One region of the Telluria sp. ZT3P25 genome, then DNA from elsewhere that is predicted to be linked to it. Evidence: predicted binding sites of a transcription regulator. Region 1 holds the regulator's gene; the other holds the start of a gene.

Region 1 (4,105 bases):
GCCAGCCGGCGCGCCGCCCGCGCGATCCATCGGATGGTTTGCGGTAATAGGCCTGCAGCGCGACCTGGGCGCCGGGCATGCTGCCGGCGCCGTGCGCGGCAATGCGATACAGCTGTCCTTCGCTGGAGGCTGGCATCAGCTCGATCAGGTAACGCGGCAGCGCGAGCGGCAAGCCGCCCTCGCCCGTCGGCAGCGTCGCGCCGGTGAACGTACCGAAGGCGATGGCCGGCCCGTCATCGACGGCCAGCCGGGCCAGTTGCCGGTTGGGATCGGCGTCGTGCGCGCACAGGCCGTTGTACGGCCGGGCACCCAGACATTCACCGATGAACGCATCCACACTGCCGCCCAGGATCGCGTTGGCACGCGCCGAGCCCGGCGCCGCGCCGCCGTCGATATCGTGTTCGGCATCGGTTAAAGCGGCCTCTGCCATGTGCATGGCCAGCACGCGATCGCGTTCGTACGCTGCGCCACGGGTGCTTTGCAACGCGCCGCGCGCCGAGGCAATGCCGGTCATCAGCACCGCCAGCATCAGCACGAGCGCGGTGATCAGCGCTATGCCCGCCTGGCGTCGGGGCATGGAAAAGTGTCGGTTGCACATGCGCGGCTCAAGGTGCGGCCAACGGCGGAGAGATGGGTGGCGCAGCGCGCGGTCCAGTGGGTGGTGATGCGGGTGGTGACGCGGGCGGCGACGCGGGTGGCGCTGTGGGCGGTGCAGCAGGCGGCGCGGCCGAAGGTAAAACGGACAGCGCAATGGGCAACGCAATGACCGCGCCATACACCTTGCGCAGGCGCGCATCGCTGTCGCCGTCAAGATCGGCCGCCGCCAGCCGGACACCCGGATCGGCAGCGGCCAGTGCACCGTCGTACCCCGGCCCGAACAGCCAGTGCACGAGGTTCGCGCCGCTGCCGGCAGCCTGGCGCGGCCCATGCAGCAGCAAGCCCACACGCACGCTCGCGACCCGCTTCCAGTGGCTGCGCGTGCGCAGATCGGCATCACGCTCATCTGGAGTCGACCCGGCCAGCAACAGCGCCGCATCCAGCGCCCGGATCGCGCTGGCGTTGACATAGCGGTTGGGCGCACCATCGCCATCGGTATCGAGCCCGTAGAGCACCTGGAAGCTGTCGACATGCCCTGCCACGGCATCGGACGACCAGTTGCCGGTGCCCCGGTATTTGCAACGCAATTCGGCGTCGCCCTGCGCATTGCGCGCGACATAGAAGATGCTCCACCCTTCCTGATCGCGATGGACCGGAAAGCCGGCGCAATCGAGCGTGCCGCCATCGCCATCCGGTGGCGCACCGGTGCCGGCAAAGCGCAGCGCCAGCACGTCGCTGCCGTTGACCGCAAGTGGTAGCGGGGCCTCGATGCCGGGGCCGGCGTAGGTCAGCGAGGCCGCATCCAGGCCGGCAACCGCGGCCGGGGCTGCCGGGTCAAGCGCCGGATGCGCCGCCCAATCGACGTGCCCCGCCAGGCGCACGGCGCGCGCCAGTGCGTCCAGCGCATAGCGGCCGGCGTCGTCCATCTCGGCCGCGTCGAGCAGCGCCGCGTGCGCCCGCGTGGCGCCGATCAGCAGCGAGCCTGCCGCCAGCAGCACGGCGAGGCCGAGCACCATCGCCACCATGAATTCGGCGATGGTAAAACCCGGCTGGTGCGGGCACGGGCACGGGTGCCGGCCGTGCGTCATTGCGCCACCATCAGCACGAATGCCGGCGCGTCGTTATTGCCGTGCCAGCCGATCTTGATCGCCACCGCCGCCTGCGCGCTGCCGCTGCAGGCCCACCGATAGCGGTGGCTGCCGGCATCCCATGGCGCCGCATCGCGGCACACGGCAATGCGCCCGCCGGGAAAGCGGCCGTGCACAAGCAGGCGCGTCTCATCAAGGTCGAACGCCGCCAGTGCCAGCGGATCGCATGCGGCGGTGCCAAAGCATGTGGGGGCGGCGGCAGGCGGGCCGTCGGCAACGGCGTCATAATCGAGCGCAAGATAGGGATTGCCCGCATCGGGCAGGCGCGCCACGGGCCCATTCGCCGTGATGCGCGCCGCCAGCGAACCCGCCAGCTGGGCCGCTTCGGCCGTCAAGGCCGCCTGCTGGCGCGTACGATCGGCCGTCAGTTGCGCCGCGCCCGCGCCGACAACACCAATGGCGAGCACGAACAGCGCCACCAGCACTTCAATGAGCGTGAAACCGTGGTGTGAATGATTGCGCACGCAAGCCTCCCGATAACGAGCTACGACGTTATCAGGCCGGCTTTACACGCCCGTGCGGCGGCGCAAGCGTAGGCCGCGCCGTTCGGGGAACCTCGGGAAGGGATTAGTTGTCGAGTTTGTGCTGATGCCCGACTTCGGCCAGCGCTGCCTGGAACGAATCCAGGTCTTCGAAATTCTTGTAGACGGACGCGAAGCGGATATACGCGATTTTGTCGAGGCCCTTGAGCTCTTGCATCACGAGCTCGCCCACATGGCCGGTGTCGACTTCACGCAGGCCGCTGGTGAGCAGCTTTTCTTCAATCGAGGCGACGGCCTTGTCGATGGCTTCGGCTGCCACCGGCCGCTTGCGCAGTGCCAGCATCAGACTGCCGCGCAGCTTGGACGAAGCGAACTCGGTGCGGCTGCCATTTTTCTTGACGATAATCGGCATCGACAGTTCGATGCGCTCATACGTGGTAAAGCGCTTGTCGCACTTGCCGCAGCGGCGCCGGCGCCGGATGGCGTCCCCTTCCTCCGATACGCGGGTATCGAGGACTTGTGTATCTTCATGCTGACAAAAGGGACATTTCATGGCGCCGGGGCTGCAAGACTACGTGGGACGACTACCGGGCCGGCGAACCGGCCCGCGAAGGCAGATCAGCAAATCAGGCAGCGTAGACCGGGTACTTGCTGGTCAGCTTCTTGACTTCGCCCTTGACGCGCTCGATGGTCGCGGCGTCGTGCGGGTTATCCAGCACGTCGGCAATCAGGTTGCCCACGGTGACGGCGTCTTCTTCGACAAAGCCACGCGTCGTGAAGGCCGGGCTGCCCAGGCGGATGCCCGACGTGACGAACGGCTTTTGCGGGTCGTTCGGGATGCCGTTCTTGTTGCAGGTCATGTGCGCCTGGCCCAGGATCGCTTCGGCTTCCTTGCCGGTCAGGTTCTTGGCGCGCAGGTCGACCAGCATCACGTGCGATTCGGTGCGACCCGACACGATGCGCAGGCCACGCGCGGTCAGCGTGTCGGCCAGTGCCTTGGCGTTCCTGACGACCTGCTGCTGGTAAGTCTTGAACTCAGGCGTCAGCGCTTCCTTGAACGCGACGGCCTTGCCGGCGATCACGTGCATCAGCGGGCCGCCCTGGATACCAGGGAAGATGGCCGAGTTGATGATCTTCTCGTGCTCGGCCTTCATCAGGATGATGCCGCCGCGCGGGCCGCGCAGCGACTTGTGCGTGGTCGAGGTGACGAAGTCGGCGAACGGCACCGGATTCGGGTACTCGCCTGCAGCGATCAGGCCGGCGTAGTGGGCCATGTCGACCATGAAGTAGGCACCGACCGCCTTGGCGACCTTGGCGATGCGCTCGAAATCGATCTTCAGCGAGAACGCCGACGCGCCGGCGATGATCATTTTCGGCTTGTGCTCGTGCGCCTGGCGCTCGAGGGCCTCGTAGTCGATGTCTTCGTCAGCCGTCAGGCCGTACGAGACGACGTTGAACCACTTGCCCGACATGTTCAGTGGCATGCCGTGGGTCAGGTGACCGCCTTCGGCCAGCGACATGCCCATGATCGTGTCGCCCGGCTTGAGGACGGCGAAGAACACGCCCTGGTTCGCTTGCGAACCCGAGTTCGGCTGCACGTTGGCGGCTTCGGCGCCAAACAATTGCTTCAGGCGGTCAATCGCCAGTTGCTCGACGACGTCAACGTATTCGCAGCCGCCGTAGTAGCGCTTGCCCGGATAACCTTCGGCATACTTGTTGGTCAGTTGCGAGCCCTGCGCTTCCATGACGGCTGGCGAGGTGTAGTTTTCGGACGCGATCAGTTCGATGTGGTCTTGCTGACGAACGTTTTCCTTCTGAATGGCATTCCACAGATCCGGATCGACATTGGCCAGCGTATGGTCTTTAGCAAACATGTAA
Region 2 (4,105 bases), 2.8 Mb from region 1:
GTCGATCCACTTCTGGCGGCGCGACGCAGCGTCGACCAGCCACTTCGGCTCGACTTCGAAGGCCGTTGCGTACAGGTCGCGCAGGTCTTGCGGTACGCGGTCGATCTTCGACAGCGAGCCGTCGAAGTACTTCAGGTCGGCGATCATGACTTCGTCCCACAGGTCGCGCGCCTTCAGGTCGCGCACCAGGTACGAGTTGATCTCGGTGAATTCACCCGACAGGTTCGACTTCACGTACAGGTTCTGGAACGTCGGCTCGATACAGGCCGAGACGCCGATGATGTTTGAGATCGTCGCGGTCGGGGCGATTGCCACGCAATTGGAGTTGCGCATGCCGAACTGCTTGATGCGCTCGCGCACCGGGGTCCAGTCCATCTTTGACGACGTATCCTGCTCCAGGTACTGGCTGCCGCGTTCTTCGGCCAGCAGCTGGATCGAGTCTTGCGGCAGGATGCCGCGGTCCCACAGCGAACCGGTGTAGGTCTCGTAGCGGCCGCGCTCTTCGGCCAGTTCGGTCGAGGCCAGGTAAGCGTAGTAGCAGACCGCTTCCATCGACGTGTCCGAGAACTGCACGGCCTTGTCGGAGGCGAACGGGATGCGCATCATGTGCAGGCAATCCTGGTGGCCCATCACGCCCATGCCGACCGGACGGTGACGCAGGTTCGAGTTGCGCGCTTTTTCGACGGCGTAGTAGTTGATGTCGATGACGTTGTCGAGCATGCGCATCGCGGTGCGGATCGTCTTTTGCAGCTTGACGTGATCCAGGCCATCGCCCTTCATGTGCTGCGGCAGATTGACCGAGCCCAGGTTGCAGACGGCGATTTCATCGGCGCTGGTGTTCAGCGTGATCTCGGTGCACAGGTTCGACGAGTGCACGACGCCCACGTGCTGCTGTGGCGAGCGGATGTTGCACGGGTCCTTGAACGTGATCCATGGGTGGCCGGTTTCGAACAGCATCGACAGCATCTTGCGCCACAGGTCGAGCGACTCGATCTTTTTAAAGACAGCCATTTCGCCGCGCTCGGCCTTGGCTTCGTACGCCAGGTAGGCTTGTTCGAACGCCTTGCCGGTCAGGTCGTGCAGGTCGGGCGTCTCGGATGGCGAGAACAGCGTCCAGTGCGACTTTTCCATCACGCGCTTCATGAACAGGTCGGGAATCCAGTTCGCGGTGTTCATGTCGTGGGTGCGGCGGCGATCGTCGCCCGTGTTCTTGCGCAGGTCGAGGAACTCTTCGATGTCGAGGTGCCAGGTTTCCAGGTAGGCGCAGACAGCGCCCTTGCGCTTGCCGCCCTGGTTGACCGCGACGGCCGTGTCGTTGACCACTTTCAGGAACGGGACCACGCCTTGCGAGCGGCCGTTGGTGCCCTTGATGCGCGAACCGAGTGCGCGCACTGGCGTCCAGTCGTTGCCCAGACCGCCGGCAAACTTCGACAGCAGCGCATTCTCTTTGATCGCGTCGTAGATGTCTTCCAGGTCGTCGCCAACCGTGGTCAGGTAGCACGACGACAGCTGCGAGCGGCGGGTACCCGAGTTGAACAGGGTCGGGGTCGAGCTCATGAAGTCGAACGACGACAGCAGGCTGTAGAACTCGATGGCGCGCGCTTCGCGGTCGTCTTCACGCAGGGCCAGGCCCATTGCCACGCGCATGTAGAACGCCTGCGGCATTTCGATGCGCACGTCGCGCACGTGCAGGAAGTAACGGTCGTACAGGGTTTGCAGACCGATGTAGCCAAACTGCAGGTCGCGGTCGGCGACGATGGCCTTGGCCAGGCGCTCGAGGTCGTACTTGCCCAGTTCTTCGTCGAGCAGCTCGTTGGCGATGCCCTTGGCGATGTATTGCGGGAAGTAGGTCAGGTATTCGGCGGCGGCGCCGGCTTGCGCCACTTCGCGGCCGAAGACTTCCTTGCGGATCGTGTGCAGCAGGATGCGGGCGGTGACCTGGCTGTAGGCCGGGTCTTTTTCCATCAGCGCGCGCGCAGCCAGGATGGCCGACTTGTGCAGCTCTTCGACCGGCACGCCGTCGTACAGGTTCTTCATGGTCTCGGCCAGGATCGCGTCGGCGTCGACGTGCTTTTCGAGGCCGGCGCAGGCGGCGCCGATCAGACCGATGACGGTGTTGATGTCCAGCAGGCGGCGCTCGCCGCCATCGACGACGTGGATCTGCGGTGCGACGACGGTGCCACCGCCACCAGCGGCTTCTTTCGCGGCGCGGCGCTCTTCCATGCGCTTTGCGCGGTACAGCACGTATTCACGCGCGACATCGTGCTCGCCCGAACGCATCAGCGACAGCTCGACCTGGTCCTGCACGTCCTCGATGTGGAACGTGCCGCCGTTCGGCTGGCGACGCACCAGCGCGGCGACGACGTTGTTGGTCATCTGCTCGACCAGCTCGCGGATGCGCGCCGACACGACGCCCTGGCCGCCGGCGATTGCCAGGAAGGCCTTGGTCATCGCGACCGAGATCTTGTTCGGCTCGAACGCCACCACCGAACCGTTGCGGCGGATGACGCGGTAGTCGCCGCGGGCGACGATGTCGGCCGGGGTGGCGCCGGCAGGCGTCGAACCTGGAGTGGCATTCTGGTTGATCGAGATGTTCTGTGCTTGGTGCATTGAGCCTCCAGGAGAGCGGACGGGCCGCCGTTTGTCGTCATGAAAACCGCCCGGCGCTGCGCGCACCCCCGGTCCCCGAACAAACAACTAGCAAATATGTCGCAAAAAATTAGCAAAACGAATCCCCGCCGGCCGGCGACCAACAGGCGGCGCACCAGAAAAGCAGGGCAAGAATATTCAGTACAAGTGCAGTGTGGCGTGTTTGGAAACAGCTTGCTGACTAAGGAAACACCGGCTGGATCCTGGCGCCCTCACTTCGAGGGCTACCACTACATCTAGTGTCCAGCCTTGATATGAGACTAATTGTAGTACCTCAAACCCGTAGCAGCAAGTGAATAAATCCTCAATATTTGCCGTTTTCAAGCGTGTGAACCCTTGACTTTCAAGGGTCGCCCAAACGACGGGCGGCGCGCGGTTAGCGAGTGCTAACATCGGCGCGAGCCGCCGCAGATGAGCTGCTCAAGCATTCATCAGCGCAGTGCGCGCTTGCCCAATCGGTGTGCAGCGTGCACCGGTAAACGTGCGCAAAATGACAAGGTGGCATCACGGAGCATGCACCCTGCATGTCCCGAATAGCGGGTCAATCCTCGGGCGCGGTGATATCCAGTTTCTGCATCTGGTAGCGCAGCTGCCGCACACTGATCCCCAGCAGGCTGGCGGCCTGGGTGCGGTTGAACTGGGTCTGCTGCAGGGCGCGGCCGATGATGTCGCGCTCGACCTGCTCGAGGTATTCCGGCAGGTTGCCGGGCAAGTCGGCGGGGCCGACACCTGACGGCGACGCCATGACGGGGGCGACCGGCGCAACCGGCGCAACGGCAATGGCTGGCGTAACGACCGGCGCGACCGCCGGCGGCGCCAGTTCGGCCCGCGCCGGTTCGATCGGCCGCGCTGCCTTGAGCGACAAATCGCCCACCTCGATCACGCCATCGTTGGCAAACGCCAGCGCGCGCTCCAGCACGTTTTCCAGCTCGCGCACATTGCCGGGGAACGAATACGCACGCAGCGCGTCCAGCACCCCGGCCCCGAGCGTGGCCTGTCCTGCCCCGGCCAGCCGCTGCAGGATGCCGTTCACCAGCGGCGCCAGATCGTCCAGCCGCTCGCGCAGCGGCGGCAATCCCAGCTCGATCACGTTGAGCCGGTAGAACAGGTCTTGCCTGAACTTGCCCGTCTCGACGCAGCGCGCCAGGTCCTGGTGGGTCGCGCTGATAATGCGCACGTCGACCGGTTCCTCGACCGTCGCGCCGATCTTGCGCACGCGCCGCTCCTGGATCGCGCGCAGCAGTTTCACTTGCATCGCCAGCGGCAGGTCGGCCACCTCGTCGAGCATCAGCGTACCGCCATTGGCGGCCTGGAAGAAGCCGTCACGTTCATCGGATGCGCCCGTAAACGCCCCCTTGCGGTAGCCGAAGAACTCGGCCTCCATCAGCGTTTCGGGAATCGCGCCGCAGTTCACGGCGATGAACGGTTTCGCGGCGCGCGAACTCTGGGCGTGGAT

The links. The regulator NrdR, encoded in region 1, represses ribonucleotide reductase genes. The targets are predictions, from matches to a motif close to CACNANATNTNGTG.
Region 2: AC56LY_RS16755 (ribonucleoside-diphosphate reductase subunit alpha) is a predicted target of NrdR. The motif match lies at 2,878-2,891, and genes of this name have one in related genera.

Annotation. Positions count from the first base shown of each region.
Region 1 covers NZ_JCASIJ010000001.1:983,682-987,786, reverse strand. The annotation lists gene AC56LY_RS04370 (pilus assembly PilX family protein) at 1-577, opposite strand, end outside; gene AC56LY_RS04365 (PilW family protein) at 606-1,685, opposite strand; gene pilV (type IV pilus modification protein PilV) at 1,682-2,209, opposite strand; gene nrdR (transcriptional regulator NrdR) at 2,313-2,780, opposite strand; gene glyA (serine hydroxymethyltransferase) at 2,854-4,101, opposite strand.
Region 2 covers NZ_JCASIJ010000001.1:3,784,808-3,788,912, forward strand. The annotation lists gene AC56LY_RS16755 (ribonucleoside-diphosphate reductase subunit alpha) at 1-2,610, opposite strand, end outside; gene AC56LY_RS16760 (sigma-54-dependent transcriptional regulator) at 3,191-4,105, opposite strand, start outside.